2 regions of the Pseudodesulfovibrio karagichevae genome follow, and region 1 is predicted to be linked to the other one. Evidence: riboswitches for the same ligand, from Rfam matches in the RefSeq annotation. Region 1 holds a riboswitch; the other holds the start of a gene.

Region 1 (3,350 bases):
TGACCGTCAGCATGGACCTGCCTTTTGCCCAGGCGCGCTGGTGCGGCGCGGCCGGAATCGAGGCCGTGCAGACCCTGTCCGACCACGCCCAGGCCTCCTTCGGCGAGAACTGGGGCGCGCTGATCAAGGAACTGCGCCTGCTGACCCGCGCGGTCTTCGTGGTGGGCAAGGACGGCAAGATCGCCTACGTCCAATACCTTAAGGAGATCACCGAGGAGCCCGACTACGAGGCAGCCCTCAAGGTGGTCCGCGAATTGATCGGATAATCCGGCATCCGCGCACTGCGCACGAAATCCCGGCCCGGAAGAGTGTCTTCCGGGCTTTTTTTGCGCCCATGCAAGGGGATTCGGCCGCGAAAACGCCCCGCCCCTGCCCGGACAGACGGGTCGCATGCTTCGTCTCGGAGGGGGTTGCATGGGAAGACGTCTTCGTATATCAATAAATCTTGATATACGGATTTAAATGCAACAGTGTGCATTGAAAGCGCACCGTCCCCTCAACCCCAGCATGTTGGATACGCCATGAAGATCATCGACCGCCTCCAGGACAACGGCCCCTTTCTCTCCCTCGAATTCTTTCCGCCCAAGGAGCGCGAACAGTGGCCGCGCTTCTTCTCCCTGGTGGAGCGGCTGGCCGGGCTCGACCCGCTGTTCGCCTCCGTGACCTACGGGGCCGGGGGGTCCTTTCAGGACAACACCCTCGACATCGTGGCCGAGATGCACAGACGGTTCGGGCTGACCGTCATGTCGCACCTGACCTGCGTGGGCGCGGAGAAGCGGTCCATCGCCGAGTACGTGGACCGGCTCCTGGAATCGGGCATCGGCGACGTCCTGGCCCTGCGCGGGGACATGCCGGGCGGCGATCCGGACGCGATATGGAAAGATTTCCGACACGCCTCGGATCTGGTGGAGTTCGTCAAGGCGGGCTGGCCGGAAATGGGCGTGGCCACGGCCTGCTATCCCGACGCCCACCCCGAGTCCCCGTCCATCGACGACGACCTGCGCTGGACCTGCCACAAGTTCAACGCGGGCTCGGACTTCGCCGTGACCCAGCTCTTCTTCGACGTGCGCCGCTACCGCGACCTGGTCCGCAGGCTGGCGTCCCGGGGCGTGACCGATCCCGTGCTGCCGGGCGTCCTTCCGGTCCTGAGCATGGCGTCCCTGAACCGCATCCTGTCCCTGTGCGGGGCGAACATCCCGCTCAAGCTCTATCTGGAGCTCCAGGAGGCCGACCGGGCCGGGGGCGACGAGGCCGTGCGGCGCAGGGGAATCGAGATCGCCCGACGACAGATCCGCGAACTGCTGGACCTGGGAGCACCCGGCATCCATCTGTATTCGTTGAACAACGCAGACGTCTGCCTGGACATCCTGTCGGGCCTCCCGGAGTTCGGGGGCTGAGCCGGGAGGACAAATTCCGGCGAATGAGCCTTGCGGTCTCTCCGGGCTTGCGATAGCTTCCAACTCGTCACGATGTCCTTCAGGTGGCCCCCGGGCCATAACAGGGAATCCGGTGCGAAGCCGGAGCGGTCCCGCCGCTGTAATCCCCCATGAAGGTCCGGTCCGACAGCCACTGCCGCGAGGCGGGAAGGCGGGCCGGACGGGGAGAGCCAGAAGACCTACCTGAAGCGTTTCCTGCCGGATGCGGATCGCGGAACCCGCATGCGGACAAGAATGATGCACACACGATAACCGTCGCCGGGTTCGCGGTTCCGCCGCGAGACCGTTCATCGGCGACAGCGCAGGCAGTTTCACCGCGGCCGCACCTCCGGTGCCGTCCGGCCCTCCGCATTGCCTGCAAGAGATTTACATGCCCAGCAAGATTCTCAAACGCGACGGCTGCGTCGAAACCTGGTCCACCAAACGCATCGGCAACGCCATCTTCAAGGCCCTCAAGGGCAGCGGCATCAAAGACCCGCTGCTGGCCGACCGGCTGGCCGGCAAGGTGGCCAAGAAGCTCAAGGATGTGGACATCCCCGAGCAGGAACAGGTTCAGGACATGGTCCAGGAGGTCCTCATGGAGGCCCGCCTGTACAAGGTGGCCGAACGGTACATCATCTACCGCGAAAAGCGGCGCGAGCTGCGCTCCCAGGACGAGGCGTTCCTGGACATCGCCAAGGTGACCGACGGCTATCTGGACAACCTGGATTGGCGGGTCAACGAAAACTCCAACATGACCCACTCCTTCCAGGGGCTGATCCTGCACATGGCCGGTTCGGTCCAGGCCCGGTACATGCTTGAGAAGTACCCCGAGGAGGTCCGCCTGGCGCACACCCACGGCTACTTCCACATCCACGACCTGTCCTTCGGCCTGGCCGGATACTGCTCCGGCTGGTCCCTGCGCGACCTGCTGCTCGAAGGGTTCAACCTGCGCGACCGCTGCTCGTCCAACCCGGCCAAGCACTTCGACGCGGCCTGCGGCCAGATGGTCAACTTCCTCGGCACCCTGCAGAACGAATGGGCCGGGGCCCAGGCCTTCAACAACGTGGACACCTACCTGGCCCCGTTCATCCGCAACGACGGCCTGAGTTACTACGACGTCAAACAGCAGATCCAGAAGCTGCTGCACAACCTCAACGCCACGTCGCGCTGGGGCGGGCAGTCGCCGTTCACCAACTTCACCCTGGACTTCGTGCCGCCCGCGCACATCGCCAAGGAGGCGGTCATCATCGGCGGCCACCTCCAGGACTCCACCTACGGCGAGTACGCCGAGGAGATGGCCATGTTCAACCGCGCCTTCCTGGAGGTCATGCTCGAGGGCGACGCGGACGGACGCATCTTCTCCTTCCCCATCCCCACGTACAACGTGACCAAGGACTTCCCCTGGGAGTCCGAGGAAGGCAAACTGCTGCTCAAGATGACGGCCAAGTACGGCGCGCCCTACTTCCAGAACTTCATCAACTCGGACCTCAACCCCGAGGACGTGCGCTCCATGTGCTGCCGCCTGCAGATGGACCTGCGCGAGATCCGCAAGAAGACCGGCGGCCTGTTCGGCGCGGGCGACCTGACCGGCTCCATCGGCGTGGTCACCCTGAACCTGCCCAAGCTGGCCTACCTGGCCCACAACGAAGAGGACTTCATGGACCTGGTCGCCGAGTACGCCAAGCTGGCCTCGGAGTCCCTGGAGTTCAAGCGCAAGGTGGTCCAGAAGAACCTGGACGCGGGCATGTTCCCGTTCTCCCGGCGCTACCTCAAGAACGGGTTCAAGGGCCACTTCTCGACCATCGGACTCATCGGCGGCCATGAGGCCTGCATGAACCTGCTGCACAAGGGGCTCGACACCCCGTCCGGCTCCCGGCTCATGCAGCGTGTGCTCAAGCTCCTGCGCCGACTCGTGGTCGAGTTCCAGGAGCA
Region 2 (3,350 bases), on a different contig from region 1:
GATAACACCATTTCCCTGTATCCCGACAGGGAAACCTACTTCACCGCGCAATAAGGGGAAGCCATGCAGGACAGCATCATCCAGTGCATCGAGGACATCGAACAGCAAATCCTCGAAGTGGACGCCACCGGCCAGGGGGTCGAAGCGGTGGTGGACGCGCTCGGCCTGTCGTGCATGCAGCTCTCCTCGGCCGGGGTCATCGCCCTCCTGGACATGCTCAAGGACGGCATCACCCCGGTGAGCAGCGAGATCATCACGTCCATGCTCGGCATCTGCGAGGCCCAGAAGAAGTTCTTCTTCGCCCTGGGTGGCCTGCTCGAGGGCAGCGCCGACGCCCTGGCCAAGATCAAGACCTCGTCTCCCGCCGCCCCGGCGGTCGAGGAATCCGAGGAGGATGCGGCCAAGGCCTTCGAGGAACCGCCCACCGCCGAGGCCGAAGCGCCCGAGGAAGCGGAGACGGCCGATGAGGCCAAGCCCGAAGCCAAGCCCGAAGCCAAGGCCGACGCCAAGGGATCGGCCTCGGCCATCTCCTCCATCCGCGTGGCCACCGACAGGCTGGACCGGGTCATCGAACTGGTCGGCAAGCTCATGGTCACCTACGCGGTCATCGCCCAGGGCGGGGCCACCAGCATGACCCAGATGGCCTCCAGCCTGCGCGAGCTCGACAACGTCATCACCCGGCTCCAGCAGGAGGTCAACGCCATCCGCCTGGTGCCGCTCAAGCAGATTTTCATGCCCATGCACCGGCTGGTGAAGAGTCTTTCCCAGAAGATCGGCAAGAAGCTCGACTTCGAGGTCAAGGGCGACGACCTGGCCCTGGACAAGACCATCGTGGAATCCCTGAACGAGCCCCTGGTCCACCTGCTCCGCAACGCCGTGGACCACGGCCTGGAAGACCCCGAGGGACGCAAGGCCGCGGGCAAGCCCGAGACCGGCATCGTGACCCTGTCCGCCTGGCGCAAGGGCGACAGCGCCTTCATCCAGGTCAGCGACGACGGGCGCGGCCTGGACCCGGACCGCATCCTGGCCAAGGCGCTGGAAAAGGGGCTGGCCGACCCGGACAAGGAGTACGAGACCGAGGAGATTCTCCAGTTCGTGCTCCAGAGCGGCTTCTCCACCGCCGAAAAGATCACCGACGTCTCCGGGCGCGGCGTGGGCATGGACGCCGTGGTCAACGCCATCAAGGTCGCCCTGGATGGCGAGGTGTCCATCAAGAGCACGCTCGGCAAGGGCGCGGCCTTCACCATCGTCATCCCCCTGGACCGCTCGGCCAACGAGGGCATCGTGGACGCCCTGGTCTGCAAGGTCGGCGGCGACACCTTCATCATGCCCAGCCGCGACGTGGTCGAGATCTACATGCCCCGGCGCAACGACGTGGTCGCGCTGCCCGACGGCCGCGAGACCGTGGACGTGCGCGGCGAGATCCACTCCCTGCTCCGCCTGGCCGACCTCCTGGAGCTGACCCCGGAGATCGACAACATCGAGATGGCCCAGGCCATCGTGGTCCGGGTGGGCGACTACAAGGGGGCCATCCTGGTGGACGAAGTGCTCCGCCAGCAACAGGTGGTCATCACCGGCTTCACCGTGCCGGTGCAGGAGATTTTCGACATCCCCATCCTGGGCTACGGCATGATGGGCGAATCCGACGCCCTGGTCATCAACGCCGAGGAGATGATCCAGCAATTCCAGGAGCGCATCGCCAAGGCCGCCGACTCGTCCTTGACATAACCGCCGCCCGAAGCATAATCCTCAATCTTCAGGTGTCCTCGGACTCAATAGGGAATCCCGTGCAAATCGGGAGCGGACCCGCCGCCGTGACGTCCTGCCGAACCGCTGCCATTCATGCCACTGGGGTCTCCCTGGGAAGGCGGCAGCGGGAGGGACCAGCCGGAAGACCTGCCTGAAACGCCCATAGGACTTGCCACGGTGGTACGTGGGCTTGCCGCCGAGGTATCGAAGGGAATAATACGGATCCCCTTCCTCTGAAATCGAAGAGGAAGGGGCTTTTCTTTTCCCTCACCCGCCCCTTTTTGGAGAACGTAATGACCCTGTTCAGAAACTCCATCTTCTTCCTGCTCGCCCTGCTGCTGGCCGTCCCGGCCCAGGCCGGGCACCACGACGAGGGCCCGGTCAAAAAGGCCATCGTCCTGGCCGCCTTCGGGACCTCCTACCCCGATGCGGTCAAATCCATCCTGAACATCAAGAGCAAGGTGGAGGCGGCCAACCCCGGCGTGCCCGTGCGCCTGGCCTTCACCTCCAACATCATCCGCCGCATCTGGCAGAAGCGGCAGGACGACGCGGCCTGGCAAAAGGTCCACGCGGACATCCCCGAGGAGGTCCTGTACGTCAAGCATCCGCTGGCCGTCATCGCCGACCTCCAGAACGACGGCTACCGCGACGTCACCGTGCAGTCCCTGCACGTCTTCGCGGGCGAGGAGTTCAACGACCTGGTCGCCCTGGTGGACGGGCTGCAATCCATCCGCACCCTCAAGGCCAAGAACCTGCCCTTCGCCTGGCTGGCGGTCGGCCGCCCGGCTCTGGGCATGCCCGGCACCGAGCATCCCTACACCGAGGACATGGCCCGGGCCGCGAAGATCTTCAAGGTCGACGTGGACCAGGCCAGAAAGCTCGGCGCGGCCCTGGTCTACATGGGCCACGGCAACGACTTCTTCTCCACGGGCATCTACGCAGAATTCCAAAAAGTATTGCAGGCAGAGTACGACTACCCCATCTTCATCGGCTGCGTGGAGGGATATCCGTCCTTCGACGACATGGCCGCCCGGCTCAAGGGGGCCGACAGGAAGAAGGTCCTGCTCAAGCCGTTCATGATCGTGGCCGGTGACCACGCCTCCAACGACATGGCGGGCGACGAGGACGACTCATGGAAGGTCATGCTGGCCAAGCGGGGCTACGCCGTGACCACCGACCTGCGCGGCCTGGGCATGCTCGACGGCTGGGCCGACATCTACGTGGACCATCTCAGGGACGCCATGGCCCAGGGGCCGGAGGCGAAATAGCCCCATGACGTCCGCCGCCCCCCGCACCCCCCTGCGCAACGGCCTGACCGTGGCCCTGCTCGCCGCCGCGCTGGCAGGGCTGGCCCTGGCCGCCTGCACCATGGGGGTCATCCACATTCCGCCGGGCGAGGTCCTGCGCGGACTGCTGGACGGTGTGCTGGGGGCGGCGGATTCGCTGGGCGGCACTGCCGCGGGCATCCTCTTCGACGTCCGCCTGCCGCGCATCCTGACCTGCACGGCCGTGGGCTTCGGTCTGGCCGTGGCGGGCGCGGTCTTCCAGGGGCTGCTGCTCAACCCCCTGGCCGACCCGTTCACCCTGGGCGTGTCCTCGGG

What was found. A riboswitch is a leader RNA that binds a small molecule or an ion and turns the genes downstream of it on or off. The one in region 1 is predicted to bind cobalamin.
Region 2: it holds a riboswitch for cobalamin, as region 1 does, so the genes downstream of both, AB6M95_RS03510 (sirohydrochlorin cobaltochelatase) here and AB6M95_RS00220 (ribonucleoside triphosphate reductase) in region 1, are expected to answer to the same signal.

What each region holds. Positions count from the first base shown of each region.
Region 1 is NZ_JBGLYH010000001.1:52,929-56,278, forward strand. It holds gene tpx (thiol peroxidase) at 1-266, shown strand, start outside; gene AB6M95_RS00215 (methylenetetrahydrofolate reductase) at 522-1,397, shown strand; cobalamin riboswitch at 1,462-1,637, shown strand; gene AB6M95_RS00220 (ribonucleoside triphosphate reductase) at 1,807-3,350, shown strand, end outside.
Region 2 is NZ_JBGLYH010000005.1:95,531-98,880, reverse strand. It holds gene AB6M95_RS03520 (Hpt domain-containing protein) at 1-54, shown strand, start outside; gene AB6M95_RS03515 (chemotaxis protein CheA) at 64-1,728, shown strand; cobalamin riboswitch at 1,742-1,918, shown strand; gene AB6M95_RS03510 (sirohydrochlorin cobaltochelatase) at 2,043-3,017, shown strand; gene AB6M95_RS03505 (FecCD family ABC transporter permease) at 3,022-3,350, shown strand, end outside.